2 regions of the Actinomadura decatromicini genome follow, and region 1 is predicted to be linked to the other one. Evidence: riboswitches for the same ligand, from Rfam matches in the RefSeq annotation. Region 1 holds a riboswitch; the other holds the start of a gene.
The links. Region 1 has a riboswitch for cobalamin ahead of FXF68_RS23165 (ribonucleoside-diphosphate reductase subunit alpha). Riboswitches for the same ligand answer to the same signal wherever they lie in the genome.

Region 1 (4,206 bases):
TCATGACCTGCTCCGGGCGCGGGTGAGGGCGAAGGCGGCGGCGAGGAGACCGAGCGCGCCGACGCCGATGCCGACGCCGCCGAGCAGGCGGGCCGTCCCGTCGTCGGACGAGGCCGTGGCCTGCGGTTTCACCTGCGCGGTCAGCCCCGCCTGCGCGGTGCCGCCCGCCTCCTGCTTGGGGACGAGTTTCAGCGCGGGCGCCGGATGCTCGGGCTCGTTCGGCCCGTCGACCGGGTTCTCCTCCCACTTGACGACCTCGCCGTTCGAGTACGTCTGGTCGGTCTTGAAGACGAGCTGGTCGGTGTCGGTGGGCAGCGGGCCCATCGAGACGTCGAACTCCTGGAACTGCCCGGCCTCGATCTTCCCGCCGGTCCAGGTGATCTTGCTGACGGTCTCGGTCAGCTCGCCGCCCTCGGTCTTGATCGGCTGCGCGAGCTTCGCCTTCTCGACCTTCGCCGTCCAGCCGGGCAGCGGACGGACCGACACCGACGACAGCGGATGGTCGGCGGGCAGGTTCACCACGAGCTTCGTCGTGGAGGCGTTGTCGCGCTCGTTCGGCACCCGGAACGAGATCTTGGCGTACGAGCCCTTCTCGGCGGACTTCGGATTGGCGGTGACGTGCGCGGACGCCGCCGATGCGAGGCCGAGCACGGACACGGCGGACAGCGCGGCGACCGCGCCGACCCGCCGGGCGACCGGGCGGGCGGCCGGGTGGGAGGCATGCGAAAGGAAAGCCATGACGGAACTCCGTTCGAGTCGTACGGAAAATCCGGAAACGCCGATCGGTCGGCGTCCGGTGACGTACGGCGCTCGATTCGTCCGCCTAGCGGACGGCGAGCGCCCTCGAACGCGGCGGGGGACCCCGCCGGACGACCTGGTGCCGCAGCACACGTCCGACCGCCGGGACCGCGTCCGCCGCCGGGACGGCGAACACCGCGCGCGGCGGTCCGCCCGCCGGTCGGGCGGCGAGGGCGAGGAGTGCGAGCAGCAGCCGGATCGGACGGTCCGCCGCCGCGGCGGCCCGCCGTGCCAGCGCCCACGCCGTCCGCTCGCCGCGCCGCAGCCACCACGCGGCGACCAGCGCGGCGACCGTGTGCGCGAGCGTCATCGTGATCCCGCCGGAGCCGTGCGCGACCGGCGTGAGGACCTCCGCGCCCGCCCCGTGCACGGCGGAACCGTGCATGGCGGAACCGTGCGTGACGGGGTCGTGCATGACGGCTGCGCTCCGCTGGACCGAGCCCGCGGTCGTCGCGGCCGTGAACAGCGTGTGCAGCGCGAACTGCCCGCCGAGGAGCCCACCCAAGATCGTCGGCAGGGAGCGCTCGTGCCCGGCCAGCATCAGCGTGACGCCGAGTACCGCGCAGAATCCGACGCCCGCCGTCCACACGGGGACGGGCGCACCCGAGGCGAGGACGTGCCCGCTGGTCGCCAGCACGACGCACACGGTGGCGAACACCACCGCGCGCGCGGTTCGGAAGCCCGGGAGCGGGGGACGCGGGGACATGGCGTTGACCATCGTCCCACCCGCTCCCCGGGCTGTGTACCCCACCCCCGCGAACAATCTCGACACGCCCAACATATTGGGGTTGCGCAAAGATCGTCGACTAGATGTAGGGTTCAGTCCCGTGCTGGTTCGCCCCCGCCGCCCAGGCGGGGGCGTCGCAAGAGGGAACCCGGTGAGAGTCCGGGACTGCCCCGCAGCGGTGAGTGGGAACGACCGCCGTCATCACGCACTGGGCCGCACGGCCCGGGAAGCGACGGCCAGTAGGACGCGCCCTCCTCCGGGTCTCCGGAGAGGCGCCGTGCCCGCGAGTCCGAAGACCTGCCAGCGCGCGAGGAGGCCGGGCGGCCGCGCCATGGCGAGGTTCGCCTGACCGACCTCTTCAAGGGTCCGGGGGACGTCCCCCAGGCCGAACACGTCCAGGTCTCGCGGGTGGGCCGGGGGCGGAGCGCGGCGTGCCGCCGCGTGCCGTTCGCATGCCCTCCGCGAGGCGGCTCGCGAGGGGAGACGCACGTGACACAGGCTCTGGCCGCGCCGCCGGCGGCGGAGATCGCCGCCGAGGTCGAGGCGGCCTGCGACGGCATACCGGGGGTGGACGCGGGACGGCTGCTCGCCCGCTCGGGCGACGCGCTCGACGCCGCCGCGCTGCGGGATCTCGCCATCGGCGAGGCGAGCGCGCTCGTCCCCGCCGAACCGGGATACTCCAAGGTCGCCGCGCGGCTGCTCGGCAACCGGATCCGGGACGAGGCCGCGGCCGCCGGGGTCGGCACGTTCGCCGAGTCCGTGGCCGCCGCCCACCGGGAGGGCCTGCTGGCCGACGCCCCGGCCGCGTTCGTCGCGGCCAACGCGGCGGCGCTGAACGCCCTGATCGACGAGTCCGCCGACGAGCGTTTCGAGTACTTCGGGCTGCGCACCCTCTACGACCGGTATCTGCTTCGGCATCCGCGGTCGCGGCTCGTCCTGGAACGTCCGCAGCATTTCCTCCTGCGCGTCGCGTGCGGCCTCGCCTACCCCGACGGAACCGGCGCGGACGGGGTCGCCGAGGCGGCCGAGTTGTACGGGCTGCTCAGTACGCTGTCGTATCTGCCCAGCTCACCGACGCTGTTCAACGCGGCGGCGCGGCGTCCGCAGCTCTCGTCCTGCTTCCTGCTGGACTCGCCGCGCGACGAGCTGGATTCGATCTACGAGCGGTACGGGCAGGTCGCGCGGCTCAGCAAGTACGCGGGCGGCATCGGGATCTCGTGGACGCGGATCCGGTCGCGCGGCTCGCTGATCCGCGGGACGAACGGGCACTCGAACGGGATCGTCCCGTGGCTGCGGACGCTCGACTCGTCCGTCGCCGCCGTCAACCAGGGCGGTCGCCGCAAGGGCGCGGCCTGCGTCTACCTGGAGCCGTGGCACGCCGACGTCGAGGAGTTCCTGGAGCTTCGCGACAACACGGGCGAGGACGCGCGCCGCGCCCACAACCTCAACCTCGCCAACTGGATCCCGGACGAGTTCATGCGCCGCGTCGAGTCCGACGGGACGTGGTCGCTGTTCGACCCGAAGGAGGTCCCCGAGCTGACCGACCTGTGGGGCGAGGAGTTCGACGAGGCGTACCGGGCGGCGGAGCGGGCGGGACGGTTCGTCCGCCAGGTCCCGGCCCGCAAGCTGTACGGGCGCATGATGCGGACGCTCGCCGAGACCGGCAACGGCTGGATGACCTTCAAGGACGCCGCCAACCGCGCCTGCAACCAGACCGCCGGGGGCGGGGTCGTCCACCTGTCGAACCTGTGCACGGAGATCCTGGAGGTGACGGGCGACAGCGAGGCGGCCGTGTGCAACCTCGGGTCGGTGAACCTCGCTGCGCACGTCACGCCGTCCGGGGTCGATTGGGAGCGGCTGCGCGCGACCGTCCGCACCGCCGTCCGTTTCCTGGACCGGACGATCGACCGCGGCTTCTACCCGACGCCCGAGGCGGAGGCGGCGAACCGCAAATGGCGTCCGGTCGGGCTCGGCGTAATGGGTCTCGCGGATGTCTTCTTCACGCTCCGCCTTCCCTTCGACTCCGATGAGGCGCGGGCTCTGTCGACGCGCATCGCGGAGGAGATCGCGCTCGCCGCTTATGGCGCGTCCACCGAACTGGCCGCATTGGACGGTCCGCTGCCCGCCTATGAGCAGACGCGCACCGCTCGCGGGTTCCTCCATCTCGACCATTTCCCGGACGCGGCGCCGGAACGTCCCGGCGAATGGGAGCGGCTGCGCGCCCGGGTCGCCGAGGTCGGGCTGCGCAATTCGCTGCTGATCGCCATCGCGCCGACCGCGACGATCGCGTCCATCGCGGGATGCTACGAATGCATCGAGCCGCCGGTGTCCAACCTGTTCAAGCGGGAGACGCTGTCCGGCGAGTTCCTGCAGATCAACGCCTATCTGGTGGACGACCTCAAATCGCTCGGGCTGTGGACGCCGGACGTCCGCGAGGCGATCAAGAAGGCGAACGGCTCCGTCCAGGGGCTGGTCGGCCTTCCCGAGGAAATGCGCACCCTGTACCGGACGGCCTGGGAACTGCCGCAGAAGGCGCTGATCGACCTCGCCGCCGCGCGCACCCCGTACGTCGACCAGTCGCAGTCGCTGAACCTCTTCATGGAGACGCCGACGATCGGGAAGCTCTCCTCGATGTACGCCTACGCCTGGCGCAGCGGCCTGAAGACGACCTACTACCTGCG
Region 2 (4,206 bases), on a different contig from region 1:
CCGCCGCGTCGGCGGTGCGGAGCCGGTCCGCCAGCTCGTCGCCGGGGAGCGTGCCGGGCAGCACGGTCAACGTCTCCTCGCGCTCGACCAGCGGACGCCCGGCGGCGGCCGACGCCGCGCTCAGCGACGTCACGCCCGGCACGACCTCCGCCGGGTAATGCGGCGCGAGGCGTTTGTGGAGGTGCATGTAGGAGCCGTAGAACAGCGGGTCGCCTTCGCTGAGGACGACGACCGTCCGTCCCGCGTCCAGGTGCGCGGCGAGGCGGGCGGCGCAGTCGGCGTAGAAGTCGTCGAGCGCGCCCTGATACCCGCCGGGATGGTCGGTCGTCTCCGTCGTCACCGGATAGACGAGTTGCTCCGCGATCTGCCCGTCGCGCAGGTAGGGCGCGGCGGCGGCGCGGGCGATGCTCCGCCCGTGCCGCGCGGAATGGTAGGCGACCACGTCCGCCGCACCGATCAACCGGGCGGCCTTCACCGTCACCAGTTCAGGATCACCAGGGCCGACGCCGACCCCGTACAGCCGTCCAGCCATCACTCCGCCTCACTGGCAATCGCATTTATGGCCGCCGCCGTCATGGCGCTGCCGCCGCGGCGTCCGCGCACGACGAGGTGCGGGAGGTCGCTCGCGGCGAGCGCGTCCTTGGACTCGGCCGCGCCGATGAAACCGACCGGTATCCCGAGGACGGCGGCCGGACGTCCCGCGCCCCCGTCCACCAGCTCCAGCAGCCGGAACAGCGCGGTCGGCGCGTTGCCGATCGCGACGACCGCGCCGTCCAACCGGTCGAGCCAGAGGTCGAGCGCCGCCGCGCTGCGCGTCGTGCCGAGCCGTTCCGCCAGGCCGGGGACGCGCGGGTCGCCCAGCGCGCACACGACCTCGTTGCCCGCGGGCAGCCGGGCCAGAGTGACGCCGGACGCCACCATCCGCGCGTCGCACAGGATCGGCGCGCCGTCCAGCAGCGCCGCCCGCGCCCGCGCGACGACACCCGGCGACCAGGCCAGGTCGCGGACGAGGTCCGTCATCCCGCAGGCGTGGATCATGCGGACGGCGACCCGCGCCACGTCGTCCGGCAGGCCCGACAGGTCGGCCTCCGCGCGGATGGTCGCGAACGAGCGCCGGTAGATCTCCGCGCCGTCCCGGATGTAGTCGGTCACCGTTCCGCTCTCTTCAGGACGACCGGCCCGCGGGGCATCCCGCAGTTCCGGTCACAGCCCGTCCAGTGGACGGGGGTCTCCGGGGCGCGCGACAGGCCGCCGACCCAGCGGTGGGCCGCGCCCTGCACGTCGCCTTCCGATTTCGCGCAGCCGGGGCTTCCCGTGCAGGCCGTCACTCCGACCCAGGGCGAGTCGGGGTCGGTGGCGAAGCCGTGTTGGTGCAGGTGGACGGCGTGCCGGTGCGCGTCGTCGCGTCGCAGGTCACGCAGGACGATGCTCCGCCACGGCGTCAGCCGCACTTCGTCCGCGATGTCGGCGAGGGCTTCCATCTGCGCGCCGGACAGGCGTCCGAGCGGCGGCACGACCTCCAGCGCGACCAGGCCGTCGCGCTGCTCGACGAAACCCGCGTGCGGTGCGGGCGGGGCGGGGACGCGCTGCGCTTCGGCCAGCGTCCCGCCGAGGAGGCCCGCGACGCGGCGCGGGCCGTCCGGGACTTCGGCCAGCTGCCAGGCGTCGCCGCGAACGTCGAGAAACGCCTCCGCCGCCGCGATCATGACCGCGACGGGATCGCCGGACAGGACGAGCCGGTGCCCGGCCAGGAGCACGCCGCCGGGAGTCAGCGTCACGTCGGCGCCCAGGGACGCGACGTCGCCGGAGCCGTCGTCCAGCGCGAACAGGAACCGGCCTGGCAGCCCGGCCAGCCGAGAACGCCCGCACAACTCAAGGTCGAGCGCCGTGACCAGCGGATCCGTGGCGAGGACGCCCCGCACGCCGCGTCCGCCGAGCGGGGACGCGACGATGTTGCGCACCCGTTCGTGCGACGCGGACGGCAGCAGCCCGGCCGCCGCCAGCCGCTCCGCGAGCGCCGCCGGATCGCGCACGCCCCGCACCTGGAGGTTGGCCCGCGACGTCAGCTCGACGACGTCCACGCCCAGCTCGCGGGCCGCGCCGCCGACCGTCCTGAGCCGCGCCGCCGACACCGCCCCGCCCGGCGTGCGGACGCGGGCGAGCGCCCCGTCGGCGGCGTCGTGGGTCTGGAGCGCGCCGGGGCACGCGTCGGCACGCGACCGCCCCGCCGCACGGACATCTGGCATGAAGGCCACCTTTCTCGGACGCCGCGCGCTGCCGTAGTCTGCTGATCGACGACGGCAGTGGAGGAAGCCGGTGTGAATCCGGCGCGGTCCCGCCACTGTCACCGGGGAGCGACCCCCGCTAACGGCCACTGTCCACGCGGACGGGAAGGCCGGGGCGAGCGCTGATCCGGGAGCCAGGAGACTCCCGCCGTCGTGACACCCGCGACCGGGGCGAGGACCCCAGGGGGAGGACCCGTCATGTCCACCGTTCTGCTGCTCTCCACGTCCGACACCGATCTGCTGAGCGCCCGCGCGTCCGGCGCCGGCTACCGGCTGGGCAACCCCGCCCGGCTCGCCGTGGCCGACCTTCCGCCGCTGCTCGACGGCGTCGACCTGATCGTCGTCCGCCTGCTCGGCGGCCGCCGCGCCTGGGAGGACGGCCTCGACGCCCTTCTGACCGGCACCCGCCCGGTCGTCGTCCTGGGAGGAGAGCAGGCGCCAGACGCCGAGTTGATGGAGCTTTCCACCGTTTCCGGTGGGGTGTGTGCCGAGGCGCATGCCTATCTCGCGCATGGCGGGCCCGCGAACCTCGCCGAGTTGCACGCGTTCCTCTCCGACACCGTCCTGCTGACCGGGCGCGGGTTCGCGCCGCCGCAGGCCGCGCCCACCTGGGGGCGATACGAGCGAACGTCCCGCGCCACCGAAGGCCCGGTGATCGGGGTGCTCTACTACCGCGCCCACCACATGGCCGGGAACACCGCGTTCGTCGAGGCCCTCTGCGCCGCCGTCGAGGACGCGGGCGGACGCCCCCTGCCCGTCTTCTGCTCGTCGCTCCGCACCGCCGAGCCCGCGCTGCTCGACACGCTCCGCGAAGCGGACGCGCTGGTCGTGACCGTCCTCGCGGCGGGCGGGACGCGGCCCGCGACGGCCGGGGCGGGCGGCGACGACGAGGCGTGGGACGTCGGCGCGCTCGCCGCGCTGGACGTCCCGATCCTCCAGGGCCTCTGCCTCACCACGTCCCGCGCCGACTGGGCGGACAGCGACGACGGCCTGTCCCCGCTCGACGCCGCCTCGCAGGTCGCCATCCCGGAGTTCGACGGCCGCATCATCACCGTCCCGTTCTCCTTCAAGGAGATCGACGAGGACGGGCTCACCGTCTACCGGGCCGACCCCGAACGCGCCGCGCGGGTCGCGGGGATCGCCGTAAGGCACGGCCGCCTCCGGCACACGCCGCCCGCTTCGCGCCGCCTGGTCGTGATGCTGTCGGCGTATCCGACGAAGCACTCGCGGGTCGGGAACGCGGTCGGCCTCGACACCCCGGCGAGCACCGTCCGGCTCCTCGCCCGGCTCGGCGAAGCGGGCTACGACCTCGGCGAAGGCTTCCCCGGCGTGGCCGACCAGGACGGCGACGCGCTCGTCCACGCGCTGATCGCGGCGGGCGGCCAGGACGAGGACTGGCTCACCGAGGAGCAGCTCGCGGGCAACCCCGTCCGGATCTCCGGGGCGTCCTACGAACGCTGGTACCGGACGCTGCCCGCCGACCTTCGCGACGACATGGAGCGGCACTGGGGCCCGCCGCCCGGCGAGCTGTTCGTCCAGGACGGCGACATCGTCCTCGCCGCCCTCCGCGCCGGGAACGTCGTCGTCATGGTGCAGCCGCCGCGCGGCTTCGGCCAGAACCCCATCGCGATCTACCACGACCCGGACCTGCCGCCGAGCCACCACTACCTGGCCGCCTACCGCTGGCTGTCGGACGAGTTCGGCGCGCACGCGATCGTCCACGTCGGCAAGCACGGCAACCTGGAATGGCTGCCCGGCAAGGCGGCGGGCATGTCCGCGTCCTGCGGTGCGGACGCGGCGCTCGGCGACGTCCCGCTCGTCTACCCGTTCCTCGTCAACGACCCGGGCGAGGGGACGCAGGCGAAGCGCCGCGCGCACGCCGTCCTGGTCGACCACATGGTCCCGCCGATGGCCCGCGCCG

Region 2: another riboswitch for cobalamin. It lies ahead of cobN (cobaltochelatase subunit CobN); the one in region 1 lies ahead of FXF68_RS23165 (ribonucleoside-diphosphate reductase subunit alpha).

Annotation. Positions count from the first base shown of each region.
Region 1 covers NZ_VSRQ01000005.1:91,888-96,093, forward strand. The annotation lists gene FXF68_RS23155 (YcnI family copper-binding membrane protein) at 1-738, opposite strand; gene FXF68_RS43130 (copper resistance CopC family protein) at 1-4, opposite strand, end outside; gene FXF68_RS23160 (hypothetical protein) at 824-1,504, opposite strand; cobalamin riboswitch at 1,613-1,844, shown strand; gene FXF68_RS23165 (ribonucleoside-diphosphate reductase subunit alpha) at 2,015-4,206, shown strand, end outside.
Region 2 covers NZ_VSRQ01000003.1:844,033-848,238, reverse strand. The annotation lists gene FXF68_RS17645 (precorrin-2 C(20)-methyltransferase) at 1-532, opposite strand, end outside; gene FXF68_RS17640 (precorrin-8X methylmutase) at 532-1,152, opposite strand; gene FXF68_RS17635 (precorrin-3B synthase) at 1,149-2,246, opposite strand; cobalamin riboswitch at 2,308-2,429, shown strand; gene cobN (cobaltochelatase subunit CobN) at 2,484-4,206, shown strand, end outside.